Regions from separate parts of the Pantoea sp. At-9b genome, predicted to be linked through region 2. Evidence: riboswitches for the same ligand, from Rfam matches in the RefSeq annotation. Region 2 holds a riboswitch; each other region holds the start of a gene.
The links. Region 2 has a riboswitch for thiamine pyrophosphate ahead of PAT9B_RS21220 (FAD-dependent oxidoreductase). Riboswitches for the same ligand answer to the same signal wherever they lie in the genome.
Positions count from the first base shown of each region.

Region 1 (4,359 bases), on a different replicon from region 2:
GATTGAAGACGTGACCTTCACCCTTGCCGAACCCTTCCAGAATGCTCGCCACTTCCTGTTCAATACGGGCCGGAGGGGCGTAGAGCATGGACGGGTCCATATTGCCCTGCAAGGCCACTTTATGGCCAACACGACGACGGGCATCCGCAATATCGGTGCTCCAGTCGAGACCCAACGCATCACAGCCGGTCTCCGCTATCGCTTCCAGCCATTGTCCGCCACCTTTGGTGAACAAGGTGATGGGCACGCGACGACCTTCGTTCTCGTGCAGTACGCTATCGACGATTTTGTGCATGTAGTAGAGCGAGAACTCACGGTAATCACGTCCGGTCAGCACGCCACCCCAGGTGTCGAACACCATGATCGATTGCGCACCGGCTTTGATCTGCGCGTTCAGATAGAGGATCACGCTATCAGCCAGCTTATCCAGCAACGCATGTAGCGTTTGCGGCTCGGCGTACATCATCTTTTTGATTTTGGTGAAAGCCTTGCTGCTGCCGCCTTCAACCATATAGGTTGCCAGCGTCCACGGGCTACCAGAGAACCCAATCAGCGGCACTTCGCCTTTGAGGTTATGACGAATGGTACGCACCGCATTCATCACGTAACCCAGCTCCTGCTCCGGGTCGGGCACCGGTAGTTTGTCGACATCGGCGCGGCAGGTAATCGGGTGAGAAAAACGTGGGCCTTCACCCGTTTCAAAGTACAGGCCCAACCCCATGGCATCCGGGATGGTGAGGATATCGCTGAAGAGGATAGCCGCATCCAGCGCATAGCGGCGCAGCGGTTGCAGCGTGACTTCGCACGCCAACTCAGCATTTTTACACAGCGACATAAAATCACCGGCCTGAGCGCGTGTGGCTTTATATTCCGGCAGATAACGCCCGGCTTGTCGCATCATCCACACCGGGGTGACATCCACCGGCTGACGTAACAGGGCACGCAAATAACGATCGTTCTTCAGTTCACTCATAATTGGCTCTCTCACTGACAGGACGCCAGTGTAGCATTTTCACATCGCGCTGGCGCGACACTGGGCAACGGTGTCTTCAATCAGACGTCGCGCCACGGTCCCTGGCGGTGGTAATAAGGGTAATGCATCGTAGCGGAACCAACCGGCGTCCAGCAGTTCTTTGCCGTCATGCTGTAGCTCACCGCCCTCGTATTCCGCCATATAGGCCATCATCAGCGAATGCGGGAAGGGCCAGGGTTGTGAGGTGACGTAACGCACGTTTTTCACCCGCACGTTGCTCTCTTCCATCACCTCACGCGCGACCGCCTGTTCGAGGGTTTCCCCCACCTCAACAAAACCGGCCAGTACGGTGTAAACGTTATTACGATGCTTCGCGTGATTCGCCAGCAAAATCTCGTCACCGCGTCGAATCGCCACAATGATGCAGGGCGCGATTTGCGGATAATAACGTTCACGGCAGTGACTACACAGGCAGGCAAACTCGCGTTTGCTCAGATGCATTTCGTGACCGCAATAGCCGCACCAGCGATGCGACCGATAGAACTCCGCCAGTTGCACACCACGTCCGGCGAGCTGGAACAGGCCGACATCTTCGTCGATCAACTGACGTACTGAGCCCATGTTGTCGGATCGTGATTCACGGATCAGCCAGACGTTTTCGCCCTGCCATTCACCAATCACCATGCCACTACTGCCCGCCAGACCATACTGTTCTGCCGTGCCATGCGGCAACTCGCCCTGCGGTAGCCAAAGTTTTTGTTCATGGCTGACAATCCACCAGCCAGCGTCTACGCTTGAGATCTCACGTTGCATTTAAATCGTCATCCTTAGCGTCTATTCGCAGAATGAACCACTATAACCCACATGGAGCCTCGTATGCTTACTCAGTTAGATGACCTGACCGAGCGTGTAGGCAGCGGTAACGAACTGGTCGATTCATGGTTACGCGCGCGTCGTCAGCTGTTGGTTAACTATTATCAGTTGATTGGCATGAAGCCAAAAAAAGATGCGTTAAGCGCTCTCGATGAGCAGGCGCTGGATGCGTTTTGTCACAACCTGGTGGATTATCTTTCGGTTGGTCACTTCAGTATTTATGAGCGGATTATCAATGAGATGCAGGGCGACAGCCCCCTGATTGCTGCCGCACAGATTTATCCGTTACTGGAGGCAAATACCGAACGAATGATGCAGCTGTATGATGGTCATCTGCAACAGGCTATCACCGACGACAACTGTGTCACTTTCCAGCAGGCGCTGTCTGAAGTGGGTGAAGTGCTGGAGTCGCGTTTCACGCTGGAAGACAAGCTGGTGCATCTGGCGTGGGATAATCAGTTGGCGCGCCCGCCGGTAGCGAATGAAAGCATCATCGCGCGTCCCGCGTAGAATCCGGCATTTGTAAAAGACTTGTTATTCGTAAAAAGCCCTTCTATGCTACGAGGGCTTTTTTATTTTACGGTCTAACACCGTAAATATTTTCTTGTCGGAGTGCCCATTTGGGCTGAGACCGTTAATTCGGGATCCGCGGAACCTGATCAGGTTAGTACCTGCGAAGGGAACAAGAGTAAATATCACAGCCGGCACCTGCGCCGTTTCTGTTACTCCTTCCGGACTCCGGACAAGCAACTTCCATCATTTACAGGAAACTTGCTATGTCTGTTGCAAAAACTTCTCGTCGTGAACAACGCGCCCAGGCGCAGGCCTTTATTGATTCATTGCAAGGCACCGCCTTCCCCAATTCTCAACGCATCTGGATCACCGGCAGTCGTGATGATATTCGCGTGCCAATGCGTGAGATTCAGCTCAGCCCTACCCTGATCGGGGGCAGCAAAGATAACCCGCAGTATGAAGCCAATGAAGCGGTGCCGGTGTATGACACGGCGGGCGCTTATGGCGATCCGCATGCCACCATCGACGTCCATCAGGGACTGACCCGGTTGCGCGCCGGCTGGATCGCCGAACGCGATGACAGCGAAACCATCGGCCAGCTCAGCTCCAGCTATACGCAGCAGCGCCTGGCGGATGAGGGGCTGGATCACCTGCGTTTTGAGCATTTACCCCAGCCACGACGCGCCAAAATGGGCCGTCGCGTGACCCAGTTGCATTATGCGCGTCAGGGCATCATTACCCCGGAAATGGTGTTTATTGCGCTGCGTGAAAACATGGGGCGTGAGCGTATCCGGGGCGAAGTGTTGCTACAACAGCATCCGGGCCACAGCTTTGGTGCGCACCTGCCGGAGAATATCACCGCCGAATTTGTGCGCCAGGAAGTTGCCGCAGGGCGTGCCATCATCCCATCCAATATCAATCATCCTGAATCTGAGCCGATGATCATTGGCCGTAACTTTCTGGTTAAAGTGAATGCCAACATCGGCAACTCGGCGGTCAGTTCGTCCATTGAAGAGGAAGTAGAAAAACTGGTGTGGTCAACCCGCTGGGGGGCCGACACGGTGATGGACCTGTCGACGGGCCGTTATATCCACGAAACACGCGAGTGGATTTTGCGTAACAGCCCGGTGCCGATTGGTACGGTCCCCATTTATCAGGCGCTGGAGAAAGTGAACGGCGTGGCGGAAGACCTGAATTGGGAAATTTTCCGTGACACCTTACTGGAGCAGGCCGAACAAGGCGTTGACTACTTCACCATCCATGCCGGTGTGCTGCTGCGTTATGTCCCGATGACGGCAAAGCGTCTGACCGGCATCGTGTCGCGTGGCGGTTCGATCATGGCGAAGTGGTGCCTGTCGCATCATCAGGAAAGCTTCCTGTATCTGCATTTCCGTGAAATCTGTGAGATTTGCGCTGCTTATGATGTTGCGCTGTCGCTGGGTGATGGCCTGCGCCCGGGATCCATTCAGGATGCCAACGATGAAGCGCAGTTTGCGGAACTGCACACGCTGGGTGAATTGACAAAAATTGCCTGGGAGTATGATGTGCAGGTGATGATCGAAGGCCCCGGCCATGTGCCGATGCAGATGATTCGCCGCAACATGACGGAGCAACTGGAACATTGTCACGAAGCCCCGTTCTATACCCTCGGCCCGCTAACCACCGATATCGCCCCCGGCTACGATCATTTCACTTCCGGTATTGGTGCCGCGATGATTGGCTGGTTCGGCTGTGCGATGCTGTGTTACGTCACCCCCAAAGAACATCTGGGTTTGCCCAATAAGGAAGATGTGAAACAGGGGCTGATCACTTATAAAATCGCGGCACATGCTGCCGATCTGGCGAAAGGCCATCCGGGTGCCCAGATCCGTGATAACGCCATGTCGAAAGCACGGTTCGAGTTCCGTTGGGAAGATCAGTTCAACCTGGCGCTGGACCCGCACACTGCCCGCGCTTATCACGATGAAACGCTGCCGCAGGAATCGGGCAAAGTGGCGCAT
Region 1 is NC_014837.1:256,701-261,059, reverse strand. Features, by position in the region: gene hemE (uroporphyrinogen decarboxylase) at 1-973, opposite strand, end outside; gene nudC (NAD(+) diphosphatase) at 1,013-1,786, opposite strand; gene PAT9B_RS01130 (Rsd/AlgQ family anti-sigma factor) at 1,850-2,356, shown strand; TPP riboswitch at 2,445-2,545, shown strand; gene thiC (phosphomethylpyrimidine synthase ThiC) at 2,623-4,359, shown strand, end outside.
Region 1: it holds a riboswitch for thiamine pyrophosphate, as region 2 does, so the genes downstream of both, thiC (phosphomethylpyrimidine synthase ThiC) here and PAT9B_RS21220 (FAD-dependent oxidoreductase) in region 2, are expected to answer to the same signal.

Region 2 (4,359 bases):
GCACCATCAAAACGGAACTGGCGAAAATGCCAGTGCACAAAGTCGCAGTTGACCAGACAACCCAGCGGCGACGGTGCCAATCCCAACAGCACGCTGAGTGCCATCTGCGCCTGCAACGCGCCCAACGCGGCGACAGCCGGTCCCATCACCCCTGCGGTGTTGCAATTGGCAGCACTGCCAGGTAAACGCGGGAACACCGCACGGTAGCTGGGGGCCGATGCGCAAAATCCGCCGACATAACCCTGTCGCCCCAGCACCGATGCGCTGATCAGCGGGATACCGAGCGGATGGCAAGCGTCTGACAGTTGATACGTCACGGCGAAGTTATCTGCTGCGTCGATCACCAGATCAATGTTATGCAGTGCCTGCTGCACATTGCTGGCGGTCAACGGCAGCGGCAGCGGCTCCACGCGCACCAGCGGGTTACGCCGCAGCAACGCGCGTTGTGCGCTGGTGACTTTCGGCTGTGCCACGTCCTGCATATCAAACAAGGTTTGTCGGTGCAGATTATGCAGTGCCACGTCATCGTCGTCGTACAGCCGGATATAACCGACGCCCGCCCCGACCAACAGCGGTAGCAGCGTGGAACCCAGCCCACCCGCCCCCACCACTAACACGCGCGCCTGGCTCAGTCGCTGCTGGCCCTGCTCGCCGATTTCCGGCAACATCATCTGACGTTGATAGCGATCCATCGTTACTGTCCCCCGCCAAAGGTCGCCAGACCAAAGATCGGCGTGGAGGCGGCAGCCATATCGCGCCGCTCCATCAGCCCCCCGTGGTACGCGGCGTTGCCGGCTTCGATTGCCTGGCGGAATGCCCCGGCCATCCGCACTGGATCGCCCGCTTTTGCCACTGCGGTATTGAGCAGAATGGCATCAAAGCCCAGCTCCATCGCCTGCGCCGCCTGCGATGGCGCACCGATACCGGCATCGATAATCAGCGGAACATCGCTGAACCAGGCGCGCATGGCCCGCAGGCCTTCAATGTTACGCAGCCCCTGCCCGGAACCAATCGGCGCGCCCCACGGCATCAGGACTTCACAACCCGCCTCAAGCAATTTTTCACCGACAATCAGATCCTCGGTGGTATAGGGGAACACCTGAAAACCATCAGCACACAAGATGCGGGCCGCTTCCACCAGCGCGAAAGGATCAGGTTGCAACGTATCAGCATGGCCAATCACCTCCAGCTTGATCCACGGGGTGTTAAACAATTCGCGGGCCATCTGCGCCGTGGTCACGGCTTCCTGCACCGTGTGGCATCCGGCGGTATTCGGCAACACGCGTAAGTCGAGCTGCGTCAGCAGTTCGCGGAAAGCCATACCCGCAGCCCCTTCACGTCGCAGGCTGACGGTAATGATTTCGCTGCCAGCCGCCGCAATCGCCTGCTGTAAAATCGCCGGAGAGGGATAACCTGCGGTGCCCAGCAGGAAGCGTGATTGCGGTTCAAAGCCATAAAACATCGTTAACCCCCCTGCATCGGTGATAGCACTTCCAGTTGACAGCCTTCTTCCAGTTGCTGGCTGTCGTACTGGGTTTTGGGTACAAAATGGCCGTTGAAGGCCGTTGCCACGCAGGCCGCGTCAATTTGCTGTTCGCGCAGCAACTCACTCAGGGTACGGGCCGCCGTCAGCACCGGGCGGCCATTAAGCTGAATATTCATGAAGGGGTTCCGAGGTTAAACGCAGCATCAGTTGCTCCGCCAGCAGCGGGGCCAGCAGGAAGCCGTGGCGATACATACCGTTGAGGTAAAACGTACCGTTTTGATAGTGGATTTCCGGCAGATTCGCCGGGTAAGCCGGACGCAAACCGCTGGCACTTTCAACGATGCGCGCTTCGGCCAACGCCGGGTGGATGGCATAAGCCGCGCTAAGCAGCTCCATCATCGCGCGGGCGCTGATCGGGCTGGCATCGTGGCTCTCAACCATGGTGGCACCGAGCATAAAATGCCCCGCGCGACGCGGTACCAGGTAACAGGGAAAGCGCGGATGCAGCAGGCGGATCGGTCGCGAGAAGCGCACGTCATCGCTGTGCAAAATCAGCATTTCACCCCGCACCGCCCGCAAGCGTGGCAATGCCGCTGCGGCATGAATTCCCCGGCAGTCAATCACCTGCCCGGTTGGTTTCCCGTGGTGGAAAGCCACCCCACGCTGCTGCAATTTCTCACGCATTTCCACCAGCGCCAGGCGAGGATCGAGATGGGCTTCGCGCGCAAAAAACAGACCACGGGCAAAGCGCCCGGCAAGGGCCGGTTCCACCTCTGCCGGGTCAATCCATTGATGTTGCTCGGTCATGCGTGCAAAACGACTCAGTTCCTGGCTATCGCGTGGCGGAGCCACCACCAGCGTGCCCTGATGTTCAACGCTGCTGACGCGCTGCTGCCACCAGGCGGCAGCCTGCTGGCCCAGGTCGATAACAGCGCGTGGTGCGCTCTCTGCTTCACACCAGGGTGCCAACATGCCACCGGCAAACCAAGAAGCGGGCGGGCGCGACTCATCGCTGATCACTTCAAGCTGTTCACCGCGTTCAGCGAGTAAGGTCGCCACGCACAGGCCCGCAACACCGCCACCGAGGACAGACCAGCGGCTCATAGCGGGTATTCCGTAACATAAAAGGGAAAATTCACATCGGCCTCTCAGTTTTCGCACTGAGACCCGGGATACAGGAGGAGGGAAATGACACGCGCAACGGAAAAACGTCCCGATGTCAGACAGCCAGAATGGCAGGCTGTCAGTCTTCCTACGCCAGTATCAACTGGGTCAGGTTCAAAGGGTCGCTAAGCCGCGCAGTGCGCTTTTAGCCTCTCAGTCTCTTAGGCGAGACTCCCCCGACGCGTCTATTTGTATTGCAGCAGCCAGGCTACGTCAAGTGTAAGCCCGGCAACAAAGCCTAACCTTTAAAAATTCCCTGTTTCAGGTTCATCCATTTTTCTCCACGATTTGCGTGTAATCTCCTCTCTTCATCCTGAAATCCGGCAGATAAATTATGTGTGCTGATTCAATCATTTCAGCCATTCTGGTGTGCGTGTTCGGCGTGATTATTTTATGGGTGGTGTTTTGCCCCTGAAGCGTCAGGCAAAATAGGAATAGCGATGCCAGATGAGCAACGGGATTTTGATATCATTGAACAACTGGCCTCTGCCCGGTTGCTGCAACATGGCGAGGCAAAGATCGATCTCACGCCGAATATCATGGCCGAGCACCAAATCCATGGTGCCGTTTTCCAGCAGCAAGCGGCTCGATTCACTCAGTTCATGGCCGATAAACATCACCTGATCCTTAACGCCAAAATCAGTCAGCGCCCGCGCCACTCCTTCGTTACCGCCTGCGGTGTTGTAAATGCCAGCCAGCGGATTGCCCCGTTCCAGCCACTTTTTCACGCTGAGATAGGCGGTTTCCGCTTCGTCGTTGATATTGACCCGGTCGCGAATCGTCAACCAGGGAAATGCCTCGCGCAGCACACGGCGAAAACCAATCTCGCGCTCCTCCTGGGTTCGATAGGTCGAGCTACAGATCAGCAGAATGTGACCTGGCTGCTGCGCGGGCAGCATCCGGCCCATAAACCAGCCCGCCGTCGCTCCGGCAGCGACCTGATCGATCCCGACATAGGCAGTACGTCGCGAGTTGGGTAGGTCGCTGGTCAGGCAAATGACCGGCACGCCATCATCAATTGCCGCCTTGACCGCACGATTAATTTTTACCTCGTCGCGGCAGACCAGAATGATGCCGCTGCATTCGGCAGCTCGGCGGGTAATCAGCTGGCTGAAGCGCTCAGCGTTGAATTGCACATTTGGCACGGTATCGAGGCTGAAATGGAGCTGGGGATGATCACCGATCGCGGCGCGTGCCTGGCGTTCCAGTTGGCTAAGAAAGCTGGAACCCGACTCGCAAATAATGGCAATGCGCGTTCGGTTGGCAACGGTGCCGCCGGTTACTGCGTTCAGCCCCAGCCGCGCCATTGCGCTTTCCACTTTTTTGCGCGTCACGTCTCGCACACCTTCGCGCCCGTTCAGTACCCGATCAACGGTGGCGGGACTGACCCTGGCTTCCTGCGCGATGTGTTTGATCGACGGCGATTTCCAGTGATGTTGTTTCATGGCCTGTCCTGATGTCATTAACCTCACAGGCAAACAGTATCGGTTCATCCGGGCAAAAAGCAAAACCAATCAACCACATGAAATCAATCACATTGTCGGATTTTGAGGTTTATCACCTCAAAAATTCATGTGATCTGCCTCATCAATTCATCATGCCGCCGGGGCTTTGTTTTGACTTGATCTGCACCCGTGTCGATTAATAGCGCCACTGCCTTTCTATCCCCGAGGAACAACCCATGTTGAATGTCGCTTTATTGGGAGCCG
Region 2 is NC_014838.1:208,463-212,821, reverse strand. Features, by position in the region: gene PAT9B_RS21235 (HesA/MoeB/ThiF family protein) at 1-692, opposite strand, end outside; gene PAT9B_RS21230 (thiazole synthase) at 695-1,462, opposite strand; gene thiS (sulfur carrier protein ThiS) at 1,465-1,662, opposite strand; gene PAT9B_RS21220 (FAD-dependent oxidoreductase) at 1,646-2,590, opposite strand; TPP riboswitch at 2,719-2,838, opposite strand; gene PAT9B_RS21215 (LacI family DNA-binding transcriptional regulator) at 3,070-4,095, opposite strand; gene iolG (inositol 2-dehydrogenase) at 4,332-4,359, shown strand, end outside.

Region 3 (4,359 bases), on a different replicon from region 2:
TAACGAGTTACTCTTCTTAAGAAGCGATAGTCATGTTTTCAGGATTAACCTCAGGAGCTGCAAAATGGCTGATGATTTAAAGAGAAAACAACCGGAAGACAAACGCTTTATTAGTCTCAGTGAAACCTGGGAAGTTGAGTATTGGACGCATACCCTGGAGGTCAGCGCGACACAATTACGCACCGCGGTTGCAAACGTCGGTAATGGTACTGAGAAAGTTAAGCAGTATCTGAATCAGTATTTGCGTAATTAAGTCTCCTGTCCCGGTATCTGACTAACCCCGTTCTGCGGGGTTTTTTATTACTTATGGTTTTTCAGGTTAAGTTTTCAATCTGATGAAATGGCACAGACTTAAACAGGTAGCCTTGCAGTCCCCATATCTGGGCAACTTTTAATGCTTCCATATGCAGCCGGTTCTCGATGACGGCACACTGTTGATTTAATAGGGTTCGTGTGTTGCTCAAATCCCATGATGAAATCACAACTTCTGGATTCAATGGCCTTTTCTCATCCGAAACCAGGCGGGTCAGGAGTTCTATGCCGAGTAATTTTTCATCAATATTGACTATCGGTTCTGCAATAAATCCTATGTTCATACTGTCCCTCATTCCCTGTGTAACAAGCTGATAATGAACCTTTAAAATTGACTAATCAATATTTTCGATCAATAATTGAAAAATGATCGAGAATAACGATCATTTGTAACATCATGAATTTATTTCATTTTTATAAAATTTACACATTTATGTATTGACATTTCAATATTTTACATTGCGATTTGTGCAGTACCTTGATTCCAAGGAGTGATAGGGAAGATGGTGTGGAAGAAGAGAACCGCAAGTCCCCGTCCTGGTGCCAGGATGGTTGGTTGTTGACAGAACAGCAGCGTCGATTTATTGAATCATTTCCTGAAAACATGCAAATTCATCATGCTGTTAATTACTCAGGTTGTCATATTAAGAAAATGAGATGTGACAAGCGAAAGGAGCAATAAAAAGACGGTAGCGCTTTTAATTTTGTAATCATATCGAAGTTGAAATGATGAAATATTAAAAATGAATAAAGTTATCAATGTGTTGATTTCGCTGGAAAGGTTACGGGTTAACAAACACAGTTCTCGCGAAGAGCTCAGAAAGCAGCTATTTAAATTGGAGAACTCCTCGGCAGCGATCTCTGATGAAATAGAGAGAATCAGAAGAATTAAGCATCAGGCAGAGTTTTCTTCCGCCCCGGTTAAGGGAGGAGAGATATCAAGGTTGGCTTTACATATTTTTTCTATTTTGGCTACGGGTGTTTCCTGGCCTTTTGTTCAGAAATGGCTGGGGTTCTGATTTAATTGCTTTGATATTCTATCTTGTCACATTTAATGATTGCTGCATCCTGGCTTTCTTCAATGCTATATGGGTGGCGTTGGATCTTTGATGTGGTGAGTTTTTTTAATTTATTGTTTTGTATGGGTTTGGTGTGGTGGTTGCAATGGTTTTTATATAAGGGATTGATTGTTGTTTTATAGCGACGCTATGGTGCAAAAGATGATAGTGACTAATGTTGAGAATGGGAAGTACAGGACGATATCTTCCGGAAGCCTGAGAATATTAATTTATTTGACTGGCGCAGTACGAGAGGTCTGTGCTGACAAAAAACAAGAAGGGTGTTTTTTCTTTACACAGAAACAAATTGGTAGCGCACTGGGGTATTCTGCAAGTTGGGCTAACATCCATCTGAGGCCGCTTATCTACATTGGACTGGTCGAAGTCCGGCGTACCGGAAGAGCATCAGTGTTTCGGGTGAGTAAGAATTTTAGGATAACGGATCTCTGTTAATTGTAACCTTGAGAAAACTTAATCATCATTTGCAGAGAACGGGTTATGGTTGGCCCGGTGGTTTTAACTTAATACAATTACCCAGCAGTTATTTGCGCCTTTCTGTGCTGCGAGAAAATGAATCCGGTCAGGTAAGCTTGCTTTGCCAGTCGCATTTCCCTTATTCTTGATAAAAGTAAAGAGAGTGTTGCTTTACTCAATGACTAGGGGTGCCGTTTACGGCTGAGAAATACCCTTCGAACCTGATCTGGATTAATGCCAGCGTAGGGAAGTCAGATGCCTGACCGCATTCGCCTTCTTGATCGCCGGTTGGGAGCCTTATGAAACACCCTAACCTTCTTTCCTCCGCGCAGCTCGCGCAGTCACTTCAATTACTCCATCAGCATGCGCCCTTAGTGCACTGCATGACCAATGACGTGGTGCAGACGTTTACCGCCAATGTGCTGCTGGCGTTACGTGCTTCACCCGCCATGGTGATCGACGTCGAGGAGGCCGCGCAGTTCAGCGCTGTTGCTGATGCTTTGCTCATCAATGTTGGTACTCTGACACGCGAGCGCAGCATCGCTATGCTGGCCGCGGTTGAGGCGGCAAATCGTGCCGCTACACCCTGGACGCTCGATCCGGTTGCTGTCGGTGCGTTAACCTTGCGCACCGAATTTTGCCAGCAGCTGTTAAACCAGCAACCGGCGGCTATTCGTGGCAATGCATCGGAGATTCTTGCTCTGGCAAACCAGGCGGCGGGTGGACGCGGCGTTGACAGTTTGCATCAGGCTGATGCCGCACTGAGTGCCGCGCAACAGTTGGCAAGCGATTACCACTGCATCGTGGCGGTTACCGGGGAGGTGGATTACGTCACTGATGGTCAGCATACCTTTGCCATTCCTGGCGGTAGCGCATTAATGACACGTGTCGTGGGAACGGGCTGTGCACTGTCGGCGGTGGTGGCGGCGTTCGCCAGTCTGCCGGGCGATCGTTTGCAGCATGTGGCGGCCGCCTGCCGCGTGATGTCGCTGGCCGGTGAAAGGGCGGCTCATCAGGCGCAGGGACCAGGCAGCTTTGTGGCCGCTTTTCTTGATCAGTTGTGGACGCTGGAGGTGGCACCATGAAACAGATCAACGCCCTGACCATTGCCGGCACCGATCCCAGTGGTGGTGCAGGCATTCAGGCTGATCTCAAAGCGTTCTCGGCATTAGGCGCTTATGGCACCAGCGTGATCACCGCGCTGGTGGCGCAGAACACCTGTGGTGTGCAGGCGGTATATCGTATCGACCCGGCTTTTGTCGGCGCGCAGTTGGATTCGGTGCTTGATGATGTGCGCATCGACAGTGCGAAAATCGGTATGCTGGCGGAAACGGCGGTGGTGGAGATTGTCGCTGACAAGCTGAAGCGTGCCAGCCTGCCGTTTGTGGTCCTCGACACCGTTATGATTGCCAAAAGCGGTGACGCGTTGTTGTCACCCGATGCCATCGCCAGCCTGCGTGAGTTGTTGCTACCGCAGGTCTCGCTGATCACCCCGAATTTACCGGAAGCCGCGGCATTGCTTGGCCGCAGCGTGGCGCAGGATGAGAAGACGATGCTGATGCAGGGCGATGCATTGCTCGATCTCGGCTGTGAAGCGGTACTGATGAAGGGAGGACATCTGAGTGATGCTGAGAGTCCGGACTGGCTCATCACCCGCAACGGACGCCAGCGTTTTACCGCGCCGCGTGTCAACACTCGCCACACGCACGGCACCGGTTGTTCGCTGTCAGCTGCGCTGGCGGCCTTGCGTCCGCGGCATGATGACTGGGCGGCGACAGTGTCCGAGGCCAAGGCGTGGTTGCAGCAAGCGCTACTGCATGCGGATGCTCTGGAGGTAGGAAAAGGTATTGGGCCGGTGCACCATTTTCATCGTTGGTGGTAGGGCGTAACGCCCAATTGCCATTTTTTGCCTGCGCATCTGTCTGAAAAATGGAGTCAGCAATTTGCCAGTCTGGCGTATCCCGGTCCAGGCTGTTGGGGGCGAATCGGCAGGTGCCGGTTCCAATCCAGCCATTTATCAGGAGCTAGTATGACGGACATCGTTCAGTTATTGGGCAAAGAAGCGGATAGCCTTCTTCAACATCGCTGCATGACCATTCCAGCGGAAAGCCTTTATTTGCCGGGCGCGGATTATGTTGATCGCGTCATGACCGATAACAATCGTTCTCCTGTTGTATTACGTAATATGCAAACGCTGTACAACACTGGCCGTCTGGCGGGCACTGGCTATCTGTCGATCCTGCCGGTGGACCAGGGGGTTGAACACTCCGCAGGAGCGTCGTTTGCTGCCAATCCTCACTACTTCGACCCGAAAAATATTGTTGAGCTGGCAATTGAAGCCGGCTGCAATTGCGTGGCGTCCACCTATGGCGTGCTGGCTTCGGTCGCGCGTCGTTATGCGCACCGAATTCCGTTTATGGTGAAGCTGAACCACAATGAGACGCTAAGCTACCCGACACAATACGATCAGACGTTGTACGCCAGCGTCGAGCAGGCGTTCAATATGGGTGCCATC
Region 3 is NC_014837.1:2,869,821-2,874,179, reverse strand. Features, by position in the region: gene PAT9B_RS13225 (DUF3606 domain-containing protein) at 65-253, shown strand; gene PAT9B_RS31130 (hypothetical protein) at 315-596, opposite strand; gene PAT9B_RS13215 (hypothetical protein) at 1,056-1,331, shown strand; TPP riboswitch at 2,019-2,110, shown strand; gene thiM (hydroxyethylthiazole kinase) at 2,144-2,929, shown strand; gene thiD (bifunctional hydroxymethylpyrimidine kinase/phosphomethylpyrimidine kinase) at 2,926-3,726, shown strand; gene fbaB (class I fructose-bisphosphate aldolase) at 3,874-4,359, shown strand, end outside.
Region 3: it holds a riboswitch for thiamine pyrophosphate, as region 2 does, so the genes downstream of both, thiM (hydroxyethylthiazole kinase) here and PAT9B_RS21220 (FAD-dependent oxidoreductase) in region 2, are expected to answer to the same signal.

Region 4 (4,359 bases), on a different replicon from region 2:
GACGCACAACACGCCGGCCCCAAGGGCGATACGTAATGAGGTGAAGGTGGCCTGCCACAGGGCCGGTTGTTGTATCGCCCCGGCCACACCACCGCGCAGGCCATCGGTCACGACCGCCAGTAAAGGCGGGATCAACAGCAACAAGGCTACGGCGATCAACACGCTATCGCTGAGGCGCGCGCGCCAGCTATCCTGCGGATCACGCCAGCCACGTATCTGCTGGCTCCCGGCCGGAATGGCTTTGCTGAAGCGCTGGCTCAACAACACCAACAGTAGACAACAACCTAACTGAAGCAGCGCCAGCAGGGCTGCGCGGCCAGGATCGTAGTCAAAACTCAGCGCCTGATAAATTGCCAGCTCCAGCGTGGTGGCCTGCGGGCCACCACCCAGTGCCAGCACGGTGGCGAAACTGGCAAAGCACAACATAAAAATCAGCGCGGCGGTGGGCAAAATTTGTCGCCGCAGCCACGGCCATTCCAGTAAATGGAACAGGTTCCAGCCGCGCAAACCAAGCTGTGCCGCCAACTGACGCTGTTCGCCCGGAATGCTCTCCAGCGCCTGCAACAGCATGCGTGTCGCCAGCGGCAGATTAAAGAACACGTGTGCCAGCAGAATGCCCTGAAGCCCATAGGGTGAGAAGTGATAATCGATGCCCACCATGCTGCATAACTGCGCCAGCCAGCCGCTGCGGCCATAGACGCTCAGCAGGCCAAATACCGCCACCAGCACCGGCAGCACCAGCGTCATGGCGCACAGGCGCAACAGCAGATTGCGACCGGGAAAACGCCGCCGGTACAGGGCGCGTGCCAGCGGGATGGCGGGAATCACCGAGAATAGCGCCGACAACAAGGCCTGCCAGAAGGAGAACGCCAGCACATGATGCAGATAGTCATCGCTGAGCAGGGCGCGCCAGTCGCCGATGGGGGCTGACATCAGCAGCGCGCCAAACGCCAGCAGCGCCACCGCGCATAACAGCAGCGCGGTGAAACTGCCGGGTAGCAGCCAGCCGGGAATTAACGGCTGACGGCGCGTTGCCATGCACTAATCCAGGCGGCGCGATGTTCGGCAACGTCCGCCGGGCTATATTGCAGCGCCGTTTGCGGGATGTGCAGTGTCTGATAACCGGCAGGCAGATCGCTCTTAATCACCGGATACATCCAGTTGCCGGTCGGGATGGTCTGCTGGAAGGCCGGGCTGACCATAAACTGCATAAATTGCTGCGCCAGCTGCGGTTGTTTGCTGCTGGCGAGCTGCGCCGCCACTTCAACCTGCATATAGTGGCCTTCGCTGAACGGGGCCGCCGCGTAATTTTCTTTCTTCTCTTCGATGATGTGATAGGCCGGAGAGGTGGTATAGCTCAGCACCAGGTCGCCTTCGCCTTTCAGGAACAGGCCATAGGCTTCGCTCCAGCCTTTGGTGACGGTGACGGTTTTCTGCGCCAGTTTCTGCCAGGCTTCCGGTGCCTGGTCGCCATAGACCTTTTGCATCCACAGCAGCAGGCCGAGACCTGGGGTACTGGTGCGCGGATCTTCGTAGATCACCCGCCATTTTTCCGGGCTTTCGACCAGTTCTTTCAGGCTTTTCGGTGGGTTTTGCAGTTTGTTTTTGTCATAGACAAAGGCGAAGTAACCATAGTCGAACGGGATAAAGGTGTCATTGTGCCAGCCGTCCGGTAACTGGAGTGCGCGGGTATCCACCTTGCTTTTGGCAAACAGGCCGGTTTTTTCTGCTGCCTGTACCAGGTTGTTATCGAGGCCCAGCACGATATCCGCTTTGCTGTTTTTGCCTTCCATCCGCACGCGATTGAGCAGTGACACGCCATCTTCCAGCGCGACATATTTCAGTTCGCAGCCGCATTGGGCTTCGAAGGCTTTTTGGACGGCAGGGCCGGGGCCCCAATCGGCGGAGAACGAATCGTAGGTGTAGACGGTCAGGACCGGTTTGGCAGCCAGTGCCGGGGCAGCGACCAGTAACAGCACGGGCAGAACTTTTTTAAACACTTTGCGCTCCTTGAGGAGAAGATAAGGTTGAGTCGCAAAGGATCTGAGCAGTGAGGCATCTCAAATCCCTACGCCGGTATTAACCGGATCAGGTTCGACGGGTCTCTCTCAGCCCCTGTAACGCAGGGCACCCCGTTGAGAACGGCTCATTCTAGACATTTCCGGGTCGGGGCGAAAGGTTCACAACTCCGGCGGAGCAAACCAGGCGGATTTAAAGTCAAACCAGCCGAGCGTATTCATGCGCACGCCGCGCATACTGCGCTGTCCTTCCAGCAATAGCCAGTGATGGAACAGCGGATGCAGGTAGTCACTGTCCACCAACTGTTTCCCCCATTCCGCCAGCGGCAGCGTTTTTTCGCGCCAGCGTTCAGCCGCGCTTTGCCAGTCAATCGGGATGCACTGCTGCATCAACGGCAATTCATACAACTGGGCGAACAACGAGTAATCCAGCGGCAGGGTGAAGTTGACGCTTCCGAGCCAGATATCGCTCTCACCCTCGCCATTAAACCAGGTTTCGTAGCTCAGTTCGCGAGTGATCAGCTCGACGCCCTGCGCGGCCAGTAGCGGGCGCAGCGCATTGGCAATCCCCTCATGCTCGACATGGTGGCTGTACCAACTGATGGTCAGTTGTTTCAGGTTCTCGGGTTTACTGACGGCGGTCAGATCGCGGCGATGGTGCCAGCGCGGCAGCAGGCCATACGCCGGGAACCAGTAGCGTTGATAACCCACTCCGGCATTGTTGAGCAGGGCGATGGGGTTGAACAGATAGCTGACCCAACGGCGGAAATGGGCATCACGCCCCTGTTCTGAACGCTGGTCAAACAGCAGAAAATAGCAACCCTCTTCGAGACGACTCTCTTCCGATTTTTCATCGGCGGTTTCGCCCTGCAATTTTACCCCGGCATACACCAGTTCATCGCTGATTTCCGGCAGCACCCAAATTGAGACATCGTCAATCAGCGCGCGGTAGCCGAAGTAGTCATCAAAGGCGGCGATCTTGAGCTGACTTTGCTGATTGCGCACCACGCTGTAGGGGCCGGTGCCAATCGGTTGTCGGGCGAAGTCGCGCAGGGTTTGCCATTCGCGCGGCAGGATCATCGCGCTGACGCTACCGAGTAGCCACGGCAGCCAGTTATCGGGTTGCGTCAGTTGGATATCCAGCGTCCAGGGCGCAGGGGAGTGCAGTTTTGCGAGATGCGAAAACAGCGGCTGGCTGCGCAGGCGTTCCAGTGAGCTGATGACATCCTCCATCTCCAGCTCGCGCCCATGGTGAAAGCGAATCGCCGGACGCAGGAAGAAACGCCAGTGCAGCGGCGATGTCTGTTGCCAATGGTGAGCGATATCGGGTTCGATTTCCCCCTTTTCCTCATTTACCCGGGTCAGGCCACTGAAGATTTGCCGCGCCAGATGGGTTTCAGATCGGCGCAGTGGGGAGCCAGGCAGCAGGTTGGGGAGCGGGCGATAGTAAAGGACGCGCAGGATATGCTTACCCTGACGAAAGCTGCGGCCGAGGTGGGCTGCAATCATTTGTCGCACCTGATTTTTGTCGCCCACCAGTTGCACCAGTTGTTCGATGCGATCCTGTTCCAGTAAATCTTCCGCACGTTGCTGCTGCAAGGCCAGGCCGGTGTAGCAAAAACTCAGCGTCGAGCGTTTACCACGCCCGGCTTCGGCCTGCCAGATTAGCCAGCCTGCATCCTGCATGGCATTCAACAGGTTACGCATATGACGGCGTGAGCAATGCAGCAATTCCGCCAGATCGCTCAGGGTGGTTTCCTGATCCTGACCCTGGCAGCTTTGCCACAGGCGGATAAATTGCTGTTGTAACCGTGAAGAGGACATAAAAGGGGAACTCCTTCTCTTAATCGCTCAGTTTTTCCTGCCCCATATTAGAGGCATAGTAGACTGCAATGGAAGAGCGGGAGGCATTCAGTCATGAATGGCGCTCTGCCAGCGGTTCCGCCGACGTGGAACCTTTTCTGAGTAGGGTGCAATTTCACCGCCAGCAGTGTGTTCTCTGCTGGCTTTTTTCGTCTTGCTGTGGAATCTTCTACCCTCATTTTTTTCCCCCGATTAAATCCGCAAAGGGATTTCTGCATGAAATCGCTGTTATCGCGTAAGCCGTTCCTCAACCCGGTTTATCTGGCTTTTATGGCCGTCTCCTTTATGGTTGGCGTGGCCGGTGCTTTACAGGCTCCGACGCTGAGCCTGTTTCTGACGCGTGAGGTGCAGGTGCGACCGTTCTGGGTCGGACTGTTTTTTACCGTCAATGCAATTGCCGGCATCGTTATCAGCCTGCTGGTGGCAAAGCGATCTGACAGCCAGGGTGACCGGCGCAAGCTGATTATGTTTTGTTGCC
Region 4 is NC_014837.1:750,595-754,953, forward strand. Features, by position in the region: gene thiP (thiamine/thiamine pyrophosphate ABC transporter permease ThiP) at 1-1,038, opposite strand, end outside; gene thiB (thiamine ABC transporter substrate binding subunit) at 1,014-2,000, opposite strand; TPP riboswitch at 2,048-2,145, opposite strand; gene sgrR (HTH-type transcriptional regulator SgrR) at 2,181-3,842, opposite strand; gene PAT9B_RS03315 (MFS transporter) at 4,098-4,359, shown strand, end outside.
Region 4: it holds a riboswitch for thiamine pyrophosphate, as region 2 does, so the genes downstream of both, thiB (thiamine ABC transporter substrate binding subunit) here and PAT9B_RS21220 (FAD-dependent oxidoreductase) in region 2, are expected to answer to the same signal.